DNA from 4 places in the Streptomyces sp. NPDC052107 genome. Region 2 is predicted to be linked to each of the others. Evidence: riboswitches for the same ligand, from Rfam matches in the RefSeq annotation. Region 2 holds a riboswitch; each other region holds the start of a gene.
What was found. Region 2 has a riboswitch for S-adenosylmethionine ahead of AB0M27_RS31600 (amino acid ABC transporter permease). Riboswitches for the same ligand answer to the same signal wherever they lie in the genome.

Region 1: linked by a shared signal. The riboswitch ahead of thrC (threonine synthase) and the one ahead of AB0M27_RS31600 (amino acid ABC transporter permease) in region 2 are both predicted to bind S-adenosylmethionine.
Region 3: linked by a shared signal. The riboswitch ahead of AB0M27_RS00830 (aminotransferase class V-fold PLP-dependent enzyme) and the one ahead of AB0M27_RS31600 (amino acid ABC transporter permease) in region 2 are both predicted to bind S-adenosylmethionine.
Region 4: linked by a shared signal. The riboswitch ahead of AB0M27_RS37775 (hypothetical protein) and the one ahead of AB0M27_RS31600 (amino acid ABC transporter permease) in region 2 are both predicted to bind S-adenosylmethionine.

Annotation. Positions count from the first base shown of each region.
Region 1 is NZ_JBFAWG010000003.1:184,337-189,600, reverse strand. Features, by position in the region: gene AB0M27_RS04645 (trehalose-6-phosphate synthase) at 1-956, opposite strand, end outside; gene AB0M27_RS04640 (glucosyl-3-phosphoglycerate synthase) at 1,031-1,975, opposite strand; SAM riboswitch class I at 2,137-2,301, shown strand; gene thrC (threonine synthase) at 2,319-3,602, shown strand; gene AB0M27_RS04630 (MoaD/ThiS family protein) at 3,599-3,874, shown strand; gene AB0M27_RS04625 (cold-shock protein) at 4,306-4,512, shown strand; gene groL (chaperonin GroEL) at 4,840-5,264, shown strand, end outside.
Region 2 is NZ_JBFAWG010000043.1:4,968-10,231, reverse strand. Features, by position in the region: gene AB0M27_RS31610 (LLM class flavin-dependent oxidoreductase) at 1-867, opposite strand, end outside; partial or broken gene AB0M27_RS31605 (GNAT family N-acetyltransferase) at 1,306-1,679, opposite strand; partial or broken gene AB0M27_RS31600 (amino acid ABC transporter permease) at 1,679-1,873, opposite strand; SAM riboswitch class IV at 2,241-2,352, opposite strand; gene AB0M27_RS31595 (glutathione S-transferase C-terminal domain-containing protein) at 2,431-3,318, opposite strand; gene AB0M27_RS31590 (putative leader peptide) at 3,384-3,506, opposite strand; gene AB0M27_RS31585 (FAD-binding oxidoreductase) at 3,659-4,828, shown strand; gene AB0M27_RS31580 ((2Fe-2S)-binding protein) at 4,825-5,127, shown strand; gene AB0M27_RS31575 (NAD(P)/FAD-dependent oxidoreductase) at 5,120-5,264, shown strand, end outside.
Region 3 is NZ_JBFAWG010000001.1:177,814-183,077, reverse strand. Features, by position in the region: gene AB0M27_RS00850 (NYN domain-containing protein) at 1-643, opposite strand, end outside; gene AB0M27_RS00845 (hypothetical protein) at 686-925, opposite strand; gene AB0M27_RS00840 (rhomboid family intramembrane serine protease) at 1,081-1,824, shown strand; gene AB0M27_RS00835 (Lrp/AsnC ligand binding domain-containing protein) at 1,821-2,102, shown strand; gene AB0M27_RS00830 (aminotransferase class V-fold PLP-dependent enzyme) at 2,153-3,514, opposite strand; SAM riboswitch class IV at 3,677-3,793, opposite strand; gene trpD (anthranilate phosphoribosyltransferase) at 3,869-4,933, opposite strand; gene AB0M27_RS00820 (cytochrome bc complex cytochrome b subunit) at 5,052-5,264, opposite strand, start outside.
Region 4 is NZ_JBFAWG010000070.1:24,231-29,494, reverse strand. Features, by position in the region: gene AB0M27_RS37800 (nitroreductase family deazaflavin-dependent oxidoreductase) at 368-796, opposite strand; gene AB0M27_RS37795 (NAD(P)H-binding protein) at 796-1,434, opposite strand; gene AB0M27_RS37790 (helix-turn-helix domain-containing protein) at 1,537-1,914, shown strand; gene AB0M27_RS37785 (hypothetical protein) at 2,450-2,788, opposite strand; gene AB0M27_RS37780 (DUF3293 domain-containing protein) at 3,259-3,537, opposite strand; SAM riboswitch class IV at 3,733-3,840, shown strand; gene AB0M27_RS37775 (hypothetical protein) at 3,975-4,964, shown strand; gene AB0M27_RS37770 (hypothetical protein) at 5,111-5,264, opposite strand, start outside.

The DNA.
Region 1 (5,264 bases), on a different contig from region 2:
GCCAGCAGGCCGCGCACGATGTTCTTGGACAGCTCCGTGCGGTCGACACGGACGACGGTCCTGCGACCCTCGCCGATCTCCTCCCGCAGGGCCGCCATCCGCTCCTCGACGTCCGGCTGGTGCGCGCGGACCCGCAGGAAGTCGGCGTCGGCGCCGAGGGAGTGCACGCCGATCAGGGTTTCCCGGCCCTTGCGCAGATGTTCGATCGTCCTGGGGGCACCCGACGGCCAGGTCACGCGGTAACGCTCGGGGTCCAGACCCTCCGCGCACTTCTGGAAGGCCGTCGCCCACCGCCAGGTCAGGAACGCCACCCGGTCCGCCCCGAGCATGCCCGCCATCAGCTGCTCCCGGATGTCCTCGGGAAGCAGCTCGAAGTACTCCCGGGGCGCCCACGGCGTGTGCGAGAAGTGCCCGATCCGCACATCGGGGCGCAGCTCGCGGAGCATCCCCGGCACCAGGCACAGGTGGTAGTCCTGGACGAGGACCGCCGCCCCCTCGGCCGCCTCCTCGGCCAGCGCCTCGGCGAACGCCCGGTTGTAGGCCTCGTACGACGCCCACTGCCGCCGGAACTCCGCGTCGAAGACCGGCTCCAGCGGGGTCTGGTACAGCATGTGGTGGACGAACCAGAGCACCGAGTTGGCGATGCCGTTGTAGGCGTCCGCGTGCACCGTCGCGTCGATGTCGAGCATCCGCACCAGTTGTCCGCCGGTCGCCTCGACCGAGAGCCGGCGCCCGTTGTGGGAGCGCCGTACCGCCTCCCGGTCCGTGTCGCTCAGCGCGGCGCACACCCAGACCGCGTTGGCGTTCGGCCCGATGGCCGACAGCCCCGACACCAGCCCGCCGCCGCCGCGCTTGGCGGCCAGCGAGCCGTCCTCGCGCAGTTCGTACGAAACCGGGCCGCGATTGGACGCGACCAGCACCCGAGCCTTCTCGGCAGCACCCTGCGTGGAAGCCATGGTCCTCAACCTAGCCCGGCCCGGAAACGCTCAAACGCACGGCCACGCCCGGCACGCCCCCGTATACGACCGGTTCACGCCACCTTGCGCTCGGCATATTCCGTGATCTCCACCATCGGCGGCCGTTCCTCGGTGTCCACCGAGTAGGTGCGTGGCTCGAAGCCGTCCTCGCAGCGCTCGAACTGGGTGAGGGAGGGGCGGATCAGATGCCCGCGGGCCAGCCGGAGCTGGGCCGTGCGGTAGATCGCGGCGGCCATCCGGCCCAGCGCCTGCCCGTCCTGGTGCCGGTGCTTGCGCACGCCCACGTCCACCTGGGACAGCGCGTCGAGACCCACCAGGTGCAGGGCGTCCACCAGCATGCCCAGCTCCACGCCGTACCCGACCGGGAACGGCAGCTGTTCCAGCAGCGAGCGCCGGGCCGCGTACTCGCCGCCCAGCGGCTGCACGAATCCGGCCAGCTGCGGCCAGTGCATGTTCAGCAGCGGGCGGGCCATCAGCTCGGTGACCCGTCCGCCCTGCCCGGCCGTCCCGGCGAGCGGGCGGTCGTACATGCCCTTGACCAGGTCCACCCCGGGCTCGGTGAGCAGCGGGCCGACGATCCCGGAGACGAAGTCGGAGGAGAACTCCTTCAGGTCCGCGTCGATGAAACAGACGATGTCCCCACTGGTCACCAGAAGCGAGCGCCACAGCACCTCACCCTTTCCGGGGACGGCGGGGATGCGGGGCAGGATCTCGTCCCGGTGAACGACCCGCGCGCCCGCGGCGGCGGCGACCTCGGAGGTGCGGTCGGTGGAGCCGGAGTCGACCACCACGATCTCGTCGACGAGCGGGACCCGTTCCACGAGGTCGTGCCTGATGATCGCGACGATGTCGCCGACCGTCTCCTCCTCGTTGAGCGCGGGCAGTACGACGCTGATCGTCTGGCCGGTGCGCTGCTTGGCGCACAGGATGCGGTGGAGCGGGCGATCGGCCACGGACCAGGAGCGGGTGGCCAGCCAGCGCTCGACTTCTTCCAGCACGGTCTGCGGCTCCTCACTGTTCGTGATCGCACGGGCTGCACCGTGTGATCCATCTCGCGGTTCGGACGACTATCTCAACTGTCCTGGCCTTCGGTTACAGTCTTGAACAACGCCGGTGACCATCGCATGTCGGGGGTCAGCACGCGTCCACAACCGCATACCGCTCATCCAGAGGGGCAGAGGGACACGGCCCGATGAAGCCCCGGCAACCCTCCAGTCGGTACTCGTAGATCGGCCTGATCAGGCTCGATCGCTCCGCGAGGCTCCCGGCTAGGGAAGGTGCCAAATCCGTCTCACGGCGAGGTGCGTCGTGAGGAAGATGAGGAGAAAGGGCCTCGCCTCCATGGCTGTGCAGACAGTTGCAAGCTCCACGGATTCCACCGTCGACCTCGGTCCCGCCGCGGCCCTGAGCTGTCGCGAGTGCGGACACCGCGTTCCGCTCGGCCCGGTGTTCGCCTGCGAGGAGTGTTTCGGCCCGCTGGAGATCGCCTACGACTTCTCCGCCTACGACACCGAAGAGCTGCGCCGCCGTATCGAGGCCGGCCCCGCGAACATCTGGCGGTACGCGCCGCTGCTGCCCGTTCCGGCCGACGTGGCCGACAAGCCGAACCTGAACCCGGGCTGGACCAAGCTCGTCAAGGCCGACAACCTAGCCGCCGAACTCGGCGTCACCGGCGGCCTGTTCGTCAAGGACGACTCCGGCAACCCGACCCACTCCTTCAAGGACCGCGTGGTCGCCCAGGCCCTGGAGGCCGCCCGCGCCTTCGGCTTCACCACCCTGTCCTGCTCCTCCACCGGCAACCTCGCCGGTGCCGTCGGTGCCGCCGCGGCCCGCGCCGGCCTGCGCTCCTGCGTGTTCATCCCGCACGACCTGGAGCAGGGCAAGGTCGTCATGGCCGCGGTCTACGGCGGCGAGCTCGTCGGCATCGAGGGCAACTACGACGACGTGAACCGCTTCTGCTCCGAGCTGATCGGTGACCCGGCCGGCGAGGGCTGGGGCTTCGTCAACGTCAACCTGCGGCCGTACTACGCGGAGGGCTCCAAGACCCTCGCGTACGAGATCTGCGAGCAGCTCGGCTGGCGGCTGCCCGACCAGATCGTGGTCCCGATCGCCTCCGGCTCCCAGCTCACGAAGATCGACAAGGGTCTGCAGGAGCTGATCAAGCTCGGTCTGGTCGAGGACAAGCCGTACAAGATCTTCGGTGCGCAGGCCGAGGGCTGCTCACCGGTGTCCACCGCCTTCAAGGCCGGGCACGACGTCGTACGGCCCCAGAAGCCGAACACCATCGCCAAGTCCCTCGCCATCGGCAACCCGGCCGACGGGCCGTACGTCCTGGACATCGCGCGCCGCACCGGCGGTGCCGTGGAGGACGTGACGGACGAGGAAGTCGTCGACGCCATCAAGCTGCTGGCCCGCACCGAGGGCATCTTCGCGGAGACGGCGGGCGGTGTGACCGTCGGCGTCACCCGCAAGCTGCTCAAGGACGGCGTCCTGGACCCGGCGAAGACCACGGTCGTCCTCAACACCGGCGATGGACTCAAGACGCTGGACGCGGTGGCCGGGACCGGCCTCACCGCCACCATCCGACCGACCCTGGACTCCTTCCGAGAGGCTGGCCTCGCATGAGCGTGACCGTTCGCATCCCTACCATCCTGCGCACCTACACCGGCGGGCAGGCCGAGGTCGCCGCGGAGGGCGCGACCCTCGCCGAGGTCATCGCCGACCTGGAGAAGAACCACACCGGCATCGCCGCGCGCGTCCTGGACGACCAGGGCAAGCTGCGCCGGTTCGTCAACGTCTACGTCAACGACGACGACGTGCGCTTCGAGCAGGGCCTGGAGACGGCGACCCCGGACGGCGCCGGCGTCTCGATCATTCCGGCCGTCGCCGGCGGCTGATCGTTACCTAGGGTAACGTCAGTTACGCATTGTTCATCGAATTGCCTCCTCCGTGAGAGAAGCGGAGGAGGCAATTCTGTGTGATTGAGCGCGGTAGAGTTGGGGAACGCGCTCTCGGACCACCGGTCAAGGGCCCTGTATTCATGCCGCACGCCCGACAAGAAGTAGCCAAAGTGCGCGGGTTTTATGCGGCTTTTGTGGCGGTTTGTGGAGCCTGACTTGCCCTGAAGTCAGGCGAATTCTCCGCACATTCCGGACCGTTCCCGTCCAGAATTCTCGTCCGATTGACCTGTTGCAGACGGCAGTTGGACAGATACATTCAGCCGCGGTCGACGCGTTCCGGCGCACGCCCCCGACCGATGGGGGGTGAGGTCTGACCCGGGTCCGCGAAGTGTGGATCTGTGCAAGGGCCAGTAATAGGGGAGTTAGGCATGGCTCAGGGCACCGTCAAGTGGTTCAACGCGGAGAAGGGGTACGGCTTCATCGCGGTCGACGGTGGTGCGGATGTTTTCGTCCACTACAGCGCGATCCAGATGGACGGTTACCGCACCCTGGAAGAGGGGCAGCGGGTCGACTTCGAGATCTCGCAGGGCCAGAAGGGCCCGCAGGCGGACATGGTCCGGCTGGCGACCAGCTGAAGCACGCGTCGACTGTCAGCGACGTTCTTCGTTCATCTTCGAAGGGCTCGCACCTCACTCGGGGTGCGGGCCCTTCGTCATGCCCGGGGTGCGCGTGTTCGCGGGCGGCTGACGGGGGTGCCGTACCCCCGTAGGCGCTTGCACTCGACCATGCCGAGTGCTAATCATTGGCGTTAGCACTCTGAAGGTGAGAGTGACAGTGAAGGACCGGGTCGGTGAGGCCCGCAGGCCGGGTGGGGCAAGGAACCACAAGGCCGGCGAGCCGTCCGTCGCGGGCGCGGGCGCGGTCCGAAGGAATCACCCCCAGTCCTGGAGGGACCACTTCACATGGCCAAGATCATCGCGTTCGACGAGGAGGCGCGGCGCGGCCTCGAGCGCGGCATGAACCAGCTCGCGGACGCCGTGAAGGTGACGCTCGGCCCCAAGGGCCGCAACGTCGTCCTCGAGAAGAAGTGGGGCGCCCCCACGATCACCAACGATGGTGTCTCCATCGCCAAGGAGATCGAGCTCGAGGACCCGTACGAGAAGATCGGCGCCGAGCTGGTCAAGGAAGTCGCCAAGAAGACGGACGACGTCGCCGGTGACGGTACGACCACCGCGACCGTTCTCGCCCAGGCCCTGGTCAAGGAAGGCCTGCGCAACGTCGCCGCCGGCGCCAACCCGATGGCCCTGAAGCGCGGTATCGAGAAGGCCGTCGAGGCCGTCTCCGCCGCCCTGCTGGAGCAGGCGAAGGACGTCGAGACCAAGGAGCA
Region 2 (5,264 bases):
GAAGATGTGCAGGGTTTCCCGGGCGCGGCCCGCCGCCCGCTGCTCGGCGCGGATCTCGGCGACGATCGCCCGGGCCTGGTCCACGTCGTGCGGGGTGACATAGCCGATGTCGGCCTGGCGGGCGACGAGCCGGTACGCGAGGCTCCGGTGGGCGAGGGCCGTGACCAGGGGCTGGCCCTGGGGCGGGCGCGGCGTGATCGAGGGTCCCTTGACGCTGAAGTGGCGGCCCTCGAAGTCGATGTAGTGCAGCTTGTCCCGGTCGATGAAGCGGCCCGTCGCAGTGTCCCGGATCTCGGCGTCGTCCTCCCAGCTGTCCCAGAGCCGGCGCACCACTTCCACATGGTCGGCGGCCTCGTCGAACAGTTCGGTGACGATGTCCCGTGCGGCCGGGCTGTCGTAGGCCTCGATCCGGCCGATGGTACGGCGGCCGAAGTGGGCGGCCTCGTTCGGCCGGGCGCTGATCTGCACCCGCAGGCCCGCGCGGCCGGTGCTGACGTAGTCGAGAGTGGCGATCGCCTTGGAGATGTGGAACGGCTCGGTGTGCGTGGCCACCACGGTCGGCACCAGGCCTATGTGACGGGTGAGCGGGGCGACGCGGGAGGCGACGAGGACCGCGTCGAGCCGGCCGCGCACCTGGTCGGTGCGCTCGTCGGGGTCGAGGAAGTGCGCGGACTGCGGGCCGAGGCCGTCCTCGATGGTGACGAAGTCGATGAGGCCGCGTTCGGCCTCGGCGACCAGATCGGCCCAGTAGCCGGCGGTGAACAGGTCCCGGGGCCGGGCGACCGGCTCGCGCCAGGACGCGGGGTGCCAGCCGGTGCCGTCCAGGGCGACGGCAAGGTGCAGAAGAGAAGCGGGAGTTGAGGACACGTCGGTGCCTTCCTTGATGTCCGTACGAGAACACCGGCTCGCGAGGGCAGGCGTCGGCGAGGGCGAGCGCGGCAGGAGCAGACCCGGGCCTTGCTGCTGGGCCTGCCGGGGAGAAATGTCAGTGGCGACAGAGCGCGGCGGACACGCGCTGGAGATCTATGTGCGGCCGGGATATCAGACGGACGGAGCGGTACGGGCACGGGGCGCACAGCGGGAGCACGCGTGTCACGGCCGTCACCTCCGTCCGTCCGGCGCGCGGGCGGGCCGGATGGGCGACCGCCTCGCGGATCTCGTCAAGACGCACAACGCGCGACCACCTTCGGTTGTTCCCACATGGCCGGCCGCGGTTGTTCCCGCGCTGCGAACCGGCTCGCGCACTTCCGAGCTGCGGAACCGCTCGCCTGTGTCCCCGCCGCGAACCCGCTCGCTTGTGTCCGCGCTGCGGACCTGCACAACGCGCGAGCGGCGGCGCAGGGTGCACCCGATCGACTCGTACAGCCGGATCGCCGGTGTGTTGCCGGCGGCGGCATGCAGGAACGGGGTGTCCCCGCACTCCCGGATCCGGAACGCGACCGCACGCACCAGGCGGGTGGCCAGCCCCCGGCCGCGGTGACCGGGATCGGTGCGCTGATCTCGGTCCAGCCCGGCAGCCGTAGCCTCTCCCCCGCCATCGCGACGAGCCGCCCCTCGTGTCGGATGCCGAGGTAGCCGCCCATCTCGACGGTCCGCCGGAGGAACGGGCCGGGCCGCGTCCGGGCGACGAGGTCGAGGATCTCGGGGACGTCGTCGGGCCCGAGCCGTACCGCTTCCGGCGCGCCCACTGGTAGAACGGGTTCGTGGCCAGTCCGTGCAGGAACTGCGCGACGAGCACCAGGACGACGGCGGTGACGATCCACCGGCCCGGCCGGCGCAACGGCTGAACTCGCTGTGCTCGCAGGGACGTTGTCGGGGTGTCGGCTGTCGGCGCCTCGACGAGGGAGACGGCGGCGCCTGGGGGTTCACTCATGGTGGGCTCCGGCGGAGTCGGACACCCCGGCTCGCGGCGCGCGGGTGCGGGCACCACTTCGGCACTACGGCACGAGGCGGCGCACGGCAGCGCGCGGGAACCGGTGGCCGGGCGGGCGACGGCACACCACGGCGGCGATGTGCGTCAGGAACGCGAGGGCTGAGAAGGGGGGCCGGAAAGGGGCGTCAGCCCTGGCAGCGGGCAGAGCCCGGTGCGGTACACAGTGCGCTGTTGACGCGGAGCAGATCGACGGCGCGGTCGGCGACGAGGAGCCCGCCGTACGACGATACGCAGCCCTGGGGACGCCTCGCGGCCGTCCTGGAAGCTGCGTACATGACGTCACCTGTCACTGTTCCGGCCCCGCGGGCCCTCGCGCTTACCGAAAACGTCATTCCGGTCCGGTCGTCACCTGGGGCACCCCACCGCGATGCGAGGGTTGCCGGTCAGCGAGCCAGGGCTTGGCGCTGACGCTCATGACCGTTCTGAGCCGTAAGTAAGGCAGTTGCCCGTTCGAATGTCAACGGCCGTCCGCGTGGTGGACGCCGCCCGACCACTGCTCACCTGCGAGAAGCGCCCTCGGCATCCGCGGCGTGGCCCGCCCAGTCCAGGATCTGGACGGCAGCCCCGGCGGCCTCCAGGCCCTGGCAACGGCCGTGGTGGCGGCGGGAGATGCCGTCGAGGTCGAGCGGGCGGCCGAAGGCGGGGTGGGCGGCCAGGCGGCCGGCGTAGGCCCACAGGGCGCGGTGGCCGGCGATGCGGTGGACGGCGGAGGCGTCGAGGTGACAGCGGTGGACGGTGTCCAACTGCACCAGGGCGACCCACAGTTCGACGTCGGCCGCGGTGAGCCGATTGTCGACCAGGTACTCCTCTACGGTCAGCCGGTTCTCCAGCCGGCCCAGGGTGTCCAGGAGCACGTCCAGGGCGGCGGCCCGCTCGGCGGGGTCGGTGCCGGCCTGCCCGGCGCGCTGTGCGGCCTCCTCGATGCCCTCGGCACACATCCGCTCGACGGCCTCGATCACCGACTCCAGACCGCACGGATACAGGGCGGCGCGGCCCTCGTGCGGGAAGCGGTCGAGGTCGCGCAGGATGTCGCGGGCGTGCGTGCTGACGATACGTCCGGACCAGTCGTCGCCGAGCACGGGCGCGAGGGCCGGGCCGGTGTAGCGGTGGGCGCTCGCCTCGTACAGCGGGCGCAGCGCGGAGTGGCCGCCGCCGGGACAGTCCGGCACGGCGGGCAGGACCGTGACCGGACAACCGCCGTCCAGGCCGAGGAGGTTGTGGCCGACGGCGAGGCGCAGCCCGTCGGGGCAGGCGGTCGACAGATGGAGCCGGTAGCGGTGCGGCACGGCGTAGTGACCGCTGCGCGCGTCCCGGCCGATCCGCCCCCGGAAGACGGGGGCGGATCGGTGGGCGGACGGGAGGGTGGCGAGCGGAGTGGTGGACATGCGTCTCCCCGGGTCGTGGGCGTGCGGAAGTGCGGCGTCGGCCGAGGGGCGCGCGGCGCCCCGGCTCAGCGGTGGACGCTGATCGCGCTGCAGACACGCAGCAGGTCGATGTGCCGGCGGGAGGTGAGCAGGGGCGCGCACAACGGCGTACGGCCCGCGAGGCCGGTGACCGTGTCGAGGCGCGTCATGATTCCCTACCCGTTCACTAGGATTCCCACTCCGGAGTGTCGATCCGGCTTCCGGGGACGTCAAGGGGGCGTCCACGCCTGGGACATGTGTGTGGCCGGCCGAGAGTGCCGGAGGTCTCCTCAGATTGGGCGCCATGTGACATAGTACTGCCGTGGCAAAGGGACTGACCTGCGATGTCGTGGTGGTCGGAGCCGGCATGGTCGGCGCGGCCTGCGCCCTGTATGCCGCACGGGCCGGGCTCGACGTGCGGGTGGTGGACCGGGGCCCGGTGGCCGGCGGCACCACCGGCGCGGGCGAGGGCAATCTGCTCGTCTCCGACAAGGAACCGGGCCCCGAGCTCGAACTCGCCCTGCTGTCCTCCCGGTTGTGGGCACAGCTGGGTGACGAGCTGGGAGCCGCTGTCGAGTACGAGCCCAAGGGCGGCCTCGTGGTCGCCTCCACCCCCGAGGCCCTCACCGCGCTGCACGCGTTCACGGACGGCCAGCGGTCCGCGGGAGTCGTGGCCGACCCGGTGACCGCAGAGCAACTCCCCTTCCTCGAACCGCACTTGGCTCCAGGCCTGGCGGGCGGGGTGCACTATCCGCAGGACGCCCAGGTCATGCCCGCCCTGGCCGCCGCCCATCTGCTCCGCGCCTCCGGCGCCCGACTGCACACGGGGCGGACGGTGACCGGGGTGCTGCGCACGGCCGGGGGCACGGTGGCCGGCGTCCGCACCGACCGGGGCGACCTGCACGCACCGGCGGTGGTGAACGCGGCCGGCACCTGGGGCGGCGACCTCGCGGCGCTCGCCGGCGTCCGGCTGCCGGTGCTCCCGCGGCGCGGCTTCGTCCTGGTCACCGAGCCACTGCCGCGGATGGTGCGGCACAAGGTGTACGCCGCGGACTATGTGGCCGACGTCGCGAGCGACTCGGCCGCCCTGCGCACCTCGCCGGTGGTGGAGGGCACGGCCGCCGGTCCGGTGCTGATCGGCGCGAGCCGGGAGCGGGTCGGCTTCGACCGCTCGCTGTCGCTTTCGGCCGTACGGGCGCTCGCGGCCGGGGCGATCGGGCTGTTCCCCTTCCTGGAGTGCGTGCGCGCGCTGCGGACGTACGCGGGCTTCCGGCCGTATCTGCCCGACCACCTCCCGGCGATCGGCCCCGACCCCCGCGCGCCGGGGCTGTACCACGCCTGCGGACACGAGGGCGCCGGCATCGGACTCGCCGCCGGCACCGGGCAGTTGATCGCGCAGACGCTCACCGGGAAGACCGCCGAACTGGATCTCACGCCGTTCCGGCCGGAGCGGTTCGAGGGATACGACACCGACGGAGGCGACACAGCGTGAATCCCCTGGAGTTGACCCGGGCCCGCCCCGGCGAGGCCTTCACCGTCACCTTCGACGGGCGGCCCCTCGCGGCCCTGCCCGGGCAGACGGTCGCGGCGGCGCTGTGGGCGGTGGCAGTGACCTCCTGGCGCAGCACCCGCGGGGCCGGCCGGCCGCGCGGGGTGTTCTGCGGGATCGGGGTGTGCTTCGACTGCCTGGTGACCGTCAACGGCCGGGCGAACCAACGGGCTTGCCTGGTGCCGGTGCGGCCGGGCGATGCGATCCGCACACAGGAGGGGACGGGACGGGACGATGACTGAGCGAGCGCATCTCGCCGTCGTCGGGGCGGGCCCGGCGGGGCTCGCCGGGGCACTGGCGGCGACCGCCCGGGGCGTACGGGTCACCCTCGTCGACGCGGCCGAACAGGCGGGCGGCCAGTTCTACCGGCAGCCCGCCC
Region 3 (5,264 bases), on a different contig from region 2:
CGCGCACGGCGGCCATCTCGCCCTGGGCCTTGCGCAGGGCGGCCTCGCCCCGCTTGACGTCACTGAGGGCGGCCCGGAGCTTACGGTGCAGCGACTCCGCTTCCTTCTTCGCCGACTCCAGCTCCGTACGCAGCCGTTCGGTCTCGGCGCGGGTGTGCTCGCGGGCCCGGGCCAGCTCGGCGCGCAGCCGCTCCAGCTCGGCCCGGCTCTCCTCGTCGGCGCGCTCGGCGTCCGCGCGCTGGACCTCCTCGCCGACCGCCGTGACCAGCTTCACCCAGCCCGTCGGGCGCAGTACATAGGCCGCGGCCGCCACGTCGAGCGGATCCGCGGCCGGGAGCGGCGAGCCGGAGTCGAGTGCGCCGGCGAGTTCCGGCTGCGCCTCTCTGAACTTCTCCCCGATCCGCTGCCGGAACAGCGCATCGGTCTCCAGCGCCGCCGCCATGGCGTTCCCGGCGAACTTCGCCCGGCGACTGGGGGTGAACCGGGCGTACTGCCTCAGCTGGGCGGGCAGTTCCGAGACGGTCAGCCGACCGAAGCCGTCCGAGATGATCTGGACGACTCTGCGGCGCACCCCGTCGGGCAGCGGACGGTCAAGCACCTCAGCGGTGCCGTCGCCCGGCCCCCCGCCTGTGGTCTCCACCATCCGTCACACCCCACTATGTCAACTTCTTCGGGGCCGCTCCGCTCAGGAGCCGGCGCCCGGCCTGTCCACGAGTTCCACCTGGTCCACCGCGTTGCACCAGCGGCACCGCACCGACTCGATGGTCTCACTGACCACCTCGCGCTCCTCCACGGTCGGCTCACCGGCCAGATCGAGGTGGACGTACTCGACGACCTTCGAGGAACGCGTCACGTCGAACCGGGTGAGGTTGCCGCACAGGGCGCAGCGCCATCGGGTGGTGGCGGTCGGCAGGGGAACCGTCATCGTGGCTGTCCGCTTCCTTGTCGTAGTCGCTCGCCGCGCCGCCGGCCGACGCGTGTGGCCGTAACCCTACGGCCTGGCGGCAACTCGCCGCTGGTCCGTCCCCGGCGGCGAGGCGGTCTGTCCGCTTGCGTCCCGTTACGCCATGCTCTGTATTCATGATCAGCCAGTGGAGCACGGCGGCCGGCAGGGCCTTCAGAGCGGTCCGGAGCAGCTCGGCACCCATGACGTACGGCCTCATCGCCCTGTGCTGCCTGCTCTTCGTCCTGGGCCCGGCCTCGGGGCTGACACCGGGATACGGCTCCCGGGACGGCCTGCCGGCCGCACAGCAGGCGTACTTCCGGCGCTGGGGCGTGGTGCCGGCCGAGCTGTTCGCCAAGCCGGTGCGGGACGCCCTGACCCCCGCCACGGCCCTGTTCGTGCACGGCAGCTGGGTGCATCTGCTCGGCAACATGCTCTTCCTCTTCGTCTTCGGCGCGATGACCGAGGAACGGATGGGCCGGGTCGAGTTCACCTTCTTCTTCGTCGGCTGCGGCTATCTCGCCCTGCTCGGCTACGCGGCCGCCAACGCCGCCTCCGAGCAGTCGCTGGTGGGCGCGTCCGGGGCGATCTCGGCGGTTCTCGGAGCGTTCCTCTACCTGTTCCCGCGCGCCCGTGTGACCAGTCTTCTGCCATTCCTGTTCTTCCTGCCACTGCGGTTCCCCGCGTGGGTCGTGCTGCCGTTCTGGGCGGCGCTGCAGTGGGCGGCGGCGGAGCAGAGCTCCGACGGCCCCGGGGTGGCGTATCTGGCGCACCTCGTCGGCTTCGGTCTGGGCTTCGGCTACGCGTGGGTCCGATACGGCCGTACGACTAGAGTGAAGTGCGCCCCAGCTCCGGCACCCGAGGGAGAGAACCAGCCGTGATCACCGCGATCGTCCTGATCAAGACCAGCGTGGACCGGATCCCCGAGATCGCGGAGCAGATCGCTTCGCTGGAGTCGGTGAGCGAGGTTTTCTCCGTCACCGGCACGTATGACTTGATCGCGATGGTCCGGGTGCGGCGGCACGATGATCTCGCCGATGTCATCCCCGGCCGGATCAGCAAGATCCCCGGTGTGGAGGGCACGGATACGCATGTGGCGTTCCGGACGTACTCGCAGCACGACCTGGAGGCCGCGTTCTCGATCGGCCTGGACAACTAGGGTTCGTCCCTGGTTGCCCGCGCCGTCCCCCCGCACCGTCCGGGTGCTGATCACACCGCCGGTACGCAGCGGCCGTCCTCCGTCCTGTACGTCCACTTCGCACCCTCGGTCACGAGTTCCCGGACCGCGGTGACGAAGCGGTCGACATGCTCGTCGGGGGTGCCCGCGCCGAAGCTCACGCGGATGGCGTTGAGGGACTTCTCGCCCGGCGCGGCCTCGGGGGCGCCGCACTCGCCCTGGGTCTGGGGGTCGGTGCCGAGGAGGGTGCGGACCAGGGGGTGGGCGCAGAAGAGGCCGTCGCGGACGCCGATGCCGTACTCGGCGGACAGGGCCGCGGCGAAGTGGGAGCTGTTCCAGCCCTCGACGACGAAGGAGATCACGCCGACGCGCGGGGCGTCGTCCCCGAAGAGGGACAGCACCTTCACCTGGGGAACCTCGGCCAGGCCCGCGCGGACCCCGGCGATCAGGTGCCGCTCGCGGGACACCAGGGCGTCCCAGCCGGCCTCGGTGAGCGCCTTGCAGGCCGACGCGATGGAGTAGGCGCCGATCACATTGGGCGATCCCGCCTCGTGCCGCGCGGCGCTCTCGTGCCACTCCACGTCCACGCCGCCGTCCTGCCGCCGGGAGACCGTGCGGCTGGCCCCGCCGCCCGCCAGGTACGGCTCGGCCGCGCGCAGCCAGTCGGTGCGGCCGGCCAGGACCCCGGAGCCGAAGGGCGCGTACAGCTTGTGGCCCGAGAAGGCGACCCAGTCGAGGTCCAGGTCACGGACGGACACGGGGTGGTGGGGGGCCAGCTGGGCGGCGTCCAGGACGATGCGGGCCCCGTGCGCGTGGGCGGCCGCCGCCAGCTCCCGTACGGGCCACAGCTCGCCGGTGACGTTCGAGGCGCCGGTGACGCAGACCAGGGCCGGGCCGTGGGGGTCGCGATCGGCGAGGGCCCGCTCCAGGGTCGTGACGGCCTGCTGCGGGGTGCGCGGGGCGTTGAGGTAGGTGACCTGGGCGTCCTGCCAGGGCAGCAGCGAGGCGTGGTGCTCGGTCTCGAAGACGAAGACCTGGCAGTCGGCGGGGAGAGCCCGGGCCAGGAGGTTCAGGGAGTCCGTGGTGGACCGGGTGAAGATCACCTGGTCGTCGGGGCGGCAGTCCAGGAACTCGGCGACCGTCTTACGGGTGTTCTCGAACAGGTCGGTGGAGAGCTGGGAGAGGTAGCCGGCGCCACGGTGGACGCTGCCGTAGTACGGCGCGTAGGCGGCTACGTCGTCCCAGACGCGCTGCAGGGCGGGGGCGCTGGCCGCGTAGTCGAGGGCCGCGTAGGTGACCTCGCCGCCGGTGACGAGCGGCACGGTGACATCCCGGCCCAGAACGGGCAGAGGGGAGCAAACGGACTGGTCGGAGGCAGCGGTGAAGACAGACATGGGTGGACTCCCGTGAGGACGTACGAGAAAAGGCGTACGTGGAGAAGCGAAAAAAAGGGTGTGCGGAGGCGGGGCTCGGCGGCCCTATCGCATTCGCTTGCTCACGGAAGGCTCCCTCGATGACCAGGACCCCTGGTCCCGCGCTCTCAGCAGCGCGCGAGGGGTCCGCGCTTGCCGTAGACCTCGCTGCCTACGGCCTGGTCCTCACCCGGGGCACCCCGCCACGGACGGAGGGTTGCCGGACAGCCGGCCGGGGCCGAATGGCTGTCACTCATGACCTGGTACAGGAACGTACGGGAAATGATCGTCGTCCCGCAACCCGAGTCCGGATTGCGGGACGATCCCCGGTGAGCACTAGGCGTTGCTCGCCGCCACCCACCGCTCCAGCGTCCGCTTCGCCGCACCGGAGTCGATCGACTCCGCCGCCGTCGCCATCCCGGCCCGCAGCTGCTCGGTCAGCGACGCGTCCGTGGGCCGCAGCGCGACGAGCGCCGCCGCCGAGTTCAGCAGCACCGCGTCCCGTACGGCGCCTGTCTCACCGTCGAGCAGGCGGCGGGCGACCTCCGCGTTGTACGACGCGTCCGCGCCGCGCAGGGCCTCCACGGGGACGAGGGCGATGCCGACGTCCCTCGGGTCGAAGGTCTGCTCGGTGACCTTGCCGTCCCGGACGACCCAGACCCGCGAGGTGGCGGTCGTGGTCAGCTCGTCCAGGCCGTCGTCGCCGCGGAAGACCAGGGAGGAGTTGCCGCGCTCGGCGAGGACGCCGGCCACGATCGGGGCCATCCGCAGATCCGCCACGCCGACGGCCTGGGCGCGGACCTTCGCCGGATTGGTCAGCGGACCGAGGACGTTGAAGGTCGTACGGATGCCCAACTGGCCACGGGCGGCGGCCACATGGCGCAGCGCCGGGTGGAACTTCACCGCGAAGCAGAAGGTGATCCCGGCCTCCTCGGCGACCTGCGGGACCCGCTCCAGCGGGAGGTTCAGATTGACGCCCAGCTTCTCCAGCACGTCCGACGCGCCCGACGCCGAGGACGCGGCCCGGTTGCCGTGCTTGACGACCTTCGCGCCGGTGCCGGCGACGACGATCGAGGACATCGTGGAGATGTTCACCGTCTTGGCACCGTCACCACCGGTGCCGACGATGTCGACGGTCTCCCCCGGCACCTCGATGACGTTGGCGTGGGCGTACATCGCGCGGACGAGCCCGGTGATCTCCTCCACCGTCTCGCCCTTGGCGCGCAGGGCCACGGCGAACCCCGCGATCTGCGCGTCCGTCGCCTCCCCGCGCATGATCCGGTCCATCGCCCATGCCGTGGCGTCCGCGCTCTGGTCCCGGCCCTCCAGCAGGGCGTTCAGTACCTCGGGCCAGGAACGGCCCGCCGCGGTGTCGCCTCCAGCGGGGGTCACAGCGCTCATCAGCCGCTCCTGGTGTCGTAAGAACAGTGTGATCCCAGCCTATCCACCCGCGGACACGGCGAAGGGCCCCGTCCGTAAGCCGGACGGGGCCCTTCAGCGTGGCGTGGCGACGCGGGGATCAGTGGTGGCCGTGGCCGCTCGTGATCTCCTTGTACTCGTCGACGGTCGGCTTCGGGATCTGGTTGTCCTCCCCGTAGTAGGCGCTGGACAGCTTCACCCGGAGCTTCTCCGAGGCCGGCACCTTGCGCTCGACACCGTTCTCGTCGACCGTCGGGCCGATCTCGGCCGGCTCGTACTGGTGGTGGGCCGTGAGGGTGTGCAGCTGCTCCTG
Region 4 (5,264 bases), on a different contig from region 2:
CTCGGCTCGTTCGACCGATCCGCAGCCGAGATGAATGCGAGGAGGCTCAGGGAGCGCTGGGCGCCCACGTCAGCGGAGGAACTGGAGCAGCTCGAGATTGAGGTGTTGTCCGGGTTCGTTCTTACGGGCTTGGCGGACGGCACGACTGCGGGGCAGGCGCGCAGAGGGTGGCACGGCCGCGTGCGGGAGTCGGGCCGCATCACGATGAGTTCGGCCGCCGAATGTTGATCCGCTGTCGGGACGGTGTCCGGGTACTTCTCGGCGCTGATCACGAAGGCGCCGGTGGAGGTCGGGGTGGAGTGCTCCTGCGGCGGGGCGCCTCGAGGTGGAGGGGGGTCCGTCTCAGGGGATTGCGGACCGCGGATGATCAGTGTGTGCGGTCGATGATCACTACGGGGATCTCGCGGCTGGTCGCCTCCTGGTAGTCCTGGTAGGACGGAAGGGCCGCCACGATGAGTTCCCACAGCCGGGGCTTCTCGTCGGGTAGGGCGGTTCTCGCGGCTGCGGGGAAGGTTTCCGGGCCGATCTGGACCGTGACGTCCGGGTTCGCGGCCAGGTTGAGGTACCAGGCCGGGTGCTGATCGGCTCCCGCGTTGGAAGCGGCCAGGATGTAGCGGGCGCCGTCCCGCACGTAGACCAGGGCCGTGCGGCGCAGTTTTCCGGACTTGCGGCCGCGGGTCGTCAGGAGCAGGTCGTTCATGCCCGGTCTGGCTCGGCCGTTGGTCTCGAGGTAGCGGCGGATGTGTCGCGCCACCCACTCGTTCGGACTGTCGGTGATTTCCTCCTGTCGGTCCATCAGCCGGCCTCGATGCCGACGTGCGTGCGGTGGTGCCGCGGATCGTCGATCTCGTCGAGCAGCGCGATCGCGAAGTCGGCGTAGGAGATGCGGCTGTCGGCCTTGGCCGGGGCTGTCCGGTACGTGCCGGTGCGGGCGCCGCCGTGGTCGAAGTCGCCCGCCGGGCTGAGGACCAGCCAGTCCAGTCCAGCGGTCACGGTGCGCAGCACGTCCGTTCCTGCCGCGTGTCCCAGGTAGAAGGCACGGTAGTCCTGGGGATAGCCGGGGGTGTCCATGAGGAGGGCTCCGGAAGCGGTCTCCAGCACCGAGGCCAGGCCGACTCCCACCAGTCGGTTCACGTCGGCTTGCGCCAGGCCGTCGAGGAGGGCACGGGACGCGGCGGCGAAGAATGCCTCGGGCTGCGCGGCGGCATCGTAGACCGCGCTGATCGCGGCATCCTGCCCGAAGGCCAGCCGGGCGACGCTGCGAGCATGGGTGACATCGCCCGCGACGGTCCGTACACCGTCCACAGCCGAAAGATCGGCGTACTTGGCCGGATCACGCACGACCGCCGTGACCTGGTGACCACGGCTGCGGGCCTCCGCGACGGCGGCCCGGCCCGCCCTGCCTCCGGCGCCGAAGACAACGATCTGACTCATGACTTCCCCCTTGAATCCGCAGGCCGGGCCCGAACGCCGGCCGCTCCCCCGCACGATAGGGAAGGCCATGGTTACCAAGGGGATACCAGCTACTGTGAGGCGGTGACCGAGCCACTGGATCCCGACATGTTCGACCCGCTCTGCCCGTCCGATCTCTCACCGATCCGCTTCGGCGACAAATGGGCAGGGATGATCATCCGCTGCCTCGAACAGGGACCGCGGCGGTTCTCGGAGTTGCGGATCCCGCTGGGCGGCATCACCGCCAAGGTCCTCACGCAGTCGCTCCGAGCACTGGAGCGTGACGGCCTGGTCACCCGCACGGTCCACACTGAGCCGGCGCGCCGGGTCGAATACGCATTGACCCCGCTCGGCCGCAGCCTCCTTGTGCCGATGGCCTCAGCGTGCACCTGGGCAGCGGAACACTGGGACGAACTCATCGACGCACGCGAGGCGGCCACGCCGCTCGGCAACACCGGCTAGCACGACCGGCCGAGCCAGCAACCACTGGATCAGTGCTCCGACTCCCGGTCAGGACACGACCCCGGAGCGACTCCACATCGACCACGACCGTGACCGAAGGGCTTGAATCCCTCGTCTCGCGGAAGTCATCGGACTCGACGGCAAGACCGCTATGCGCTATGCGGACTCCGCCCCGGGCCTGACTGCAGCAAGCCGCCGAGACAGGCCCAGCGAGTTGACCACGAACCTGCGGGTCCATCCCTCAGAATCAGAGACCCGACCCATGGGTTCGCCCTGAAGAACCCTCAGTTCGCCTGAACTCGCGGGGATCTCGGCCCGGTCCTCCCGAAGCTGCCGCGAAGTGACAAGTAGCCGACGGTTTCCCCACGCCGTCGGCGCTCGGCCCGGTACGCGGTCCACGCAAGTTCCCCCTGCGGCGCGGAGCGCCAGGGCGTTCCGGTGCGGTCGCAACACTCGGCGTAGCTCAGATCGGGGGCCAAGGAACAGCCCTTCTGGACCGTGCGGCAACGGCCGGTCGGAGCCGCGGGGATGGTCCCTACTCGCGCTCCAGGTCCAGGGGGTTGTCGTCGGCGTCGATGTACTGCTCGGTCTTGGTGTAGCCCATGGCGAGGCTGTTGCGGCGCCGCCTGCCGATGGAGATCACGCGCAGTTCCAGGCGCTTCGTCCAGCCCGCCACGTCGGCCGGGGAGACTGGCCCGACCTCGCACTGGTTCAGCCAGAGCACGGGGTCGAAGCGGTCCGAGGTGCCGGTGAGAGCGTCCGCAAGGTTGAAGGCGATGTTTCGGCGGGCGTGGAAGTCCTGGTCGTCGGATTCAGCGATGGCTGCGGAGATGGTTTCGTAGTCGGCGCGGCTCATCTGTCGGTTCGTGGCCATGGGGCCCCTCCTGGCTTGAGGTGGTTGCTGTTCGGGGGTACGGCACGGGCCGCCGGACTCGGATGTCGAGTCGGACGGCCCGCACGCAGGGGTGCGTATGAATCACGCAGCGATGGACGTGCGCTGTCCTCCGATGGCGCGGGCGCTGCTCAGGCGGGCGGACTGACCGGCGCTGTCTCTGGCCCGGCGGGCGGAGGTGCCGTAGGAGGACGTGCGGGAGCCCTTCCAGGCGCCCTTCGTCTGCTCCCCGCACCCGCGGGGATGGTCCCAACAGCGTCACGCACGAGGACCGCGCCTATGTCGGTCGCGCCGCCGTCGCAGGACAGCAGACGCCAGGCGCCGGAGGTCCAGGCGAAGACCGCGTGCTGGCCGGAGCACCGCCCCAGTTCACGCGCCGCCGAGTCGTTCAGGCCGGCGATGGCGACGCTCTGCTCGATGTGCGTGCCGTGCGCATCGCCTCCCGCTGCGGGTCACCACACGAGCCCTCGCCGGTCGAGCTCGTCGAGGAGCCGGGCCTGGGCGCGGGCGTTGTCTTCGGCAAGGGTGGGACGGCCGTGGGGGTCACACGCCGTGACGAGGTGGAGGGCGGCGGCGCCGGCGGGTTCCGGGAGTTTAGGGAAAGGGCCCTCGGTCGTGCCCCGCGGACGCGGTTTGACCCGTACCGTTCGGTCCGGGAATCGGATGTCGAGGACCGTCCGCCGGTAGAGTTCCCAGTTCGGGGGTGTGGTCGCAGCGTCAGTGACCTGCATGAGGGCCTCCTGTGGACGAAGGACCCCCTTACCCACCGGCAGGGAGATCGGTGCTCGCTCCCACAGGGCCGTGGGAGTCGGTCCTCGGCGCGATCGGCGTCGTGACCGAGCGGAACCATGCCACACCACCGGTCAAGGGGCAAAGCGTTGTGGATCACATTGTGCAAGATCCGGACGGGTGTTACTTTCGCGCCCGGTCACGAGTTCCAGCGTCAAGCCCCGGCTTGCTGGATGACATCCGTTTGCCGCGGATGCCCCGGGGGCGACCAGCCCAGCGCGCGGTGCGTTGGGAAGCCGCAGATCACCGGGGTGCGGACGTGCACTACCGGGGTCCATCGACTCCGGAAGGTTGACCGCCCGTGCCGGTTTCCGACGCGATCCCCGAATTGCCGACGGGGCGGCAGGCCCAAAAGCCTGAGCCGACACCCGGACCCGCCATGTCCGCAGTCGCAGAGCCGGGCCGCGTGGGCCTGGTGGCCATCGGCCTTGACGCTGGACGGGCGCTGTTCTGCACGGCTGAGGCGAGTGGCTCCGGCCGACCTGGAACTGACGAGATCTTCGACGAGTGGCTCGACAGCGGATTCGACGTCGCCTTCTACCGCAGCTCGGACCGCCCCCTTCAGGCGCGTGCTGTAAGCCAGGGGGAGCGTGTTCCCGGATCGCTGATCAGCAGCCGTATCGGAAAGGCCCGGTTGGAGTCGGTCTGCCTGAATCCTCGTCGGCGCGCACCCGTCGGGCCTCGGGAGCCGGACCCGGTGTCTGCGGAGGGCGAGGAGGCCGACGGAACCGATGCCCGTACGGGTGCCGGCATGCCCGGCATCCGCCGGGGAGACGAGGAGGACAAGCGGCGGTACGCGAAGGTGGAGTACCAGGAGGACACCGGCTGCGTTCTGACGGTCGTGGACGACTTCGCCGAAGGAACGGGGAAGGAGTCGGCCCATCACCTGGGCGGCGACATCACCTCGGACACCGACGGAGACTGGTTCGAAACGCTCACCACCCTCACCGAACTCGCCCAGGCAAGGCTGGAAAGGGAGGGGTGGGCCCCGGACGGTCCATGGCAGATCCAGTGGTGGTGCAGCTCGTGCGACGTCACGGACCCGCCGTACGAGACCCTTGAAGTGTTCGAAGAGTACGGCTTCGATCCGGACGAGATCACGCAGCACTATGTGTCCATCTACAGCCAGGGCAGCGACGGCTATTACACCGTCGAGTTCAGTGCGGAGCACCGGGGAGAGGACCACGTCATGTACCTCCAGCTGGAACTGGATGCTGGCAGCAAGGAGCTGGGCAGCGGCAGTCTCGAAGAACTGCGGAGCCACTTGGAACAGGCGACGGAACGGGTGCGGGAGGCCGGCTACACCCCGCTCGACGGCGACTGGAGCGTCCACTGGACACGCTGCCACGTGCCTCTGACCGAGCTGTGACCGACTGACGGCCCCAGGCTGTCGTGCCCTGTGCCCTGTTGTTTCCGTCCAGCCGAAGGGCGGAGAGCGAGCAGCTGCCAGGCACGCGAGCAGTAGCGACGGGGCGCGGCTTTGACAGCACCTGCCCCGGGTCCGTGAGCTTGTGCTCAGGCTTGGGCAGACTGGTCACTGCTGCTCCTCATCCGCTCTCGTACACGGTTGACCACTCGGCGTCCGAGGCGCCCGCAAGCGCCGGCAGTAACTGCTGCGAAGAACGTGCAGGCGCTGGCCTTGGAGTCGTCTTCGCCTACGAAGCCGTAG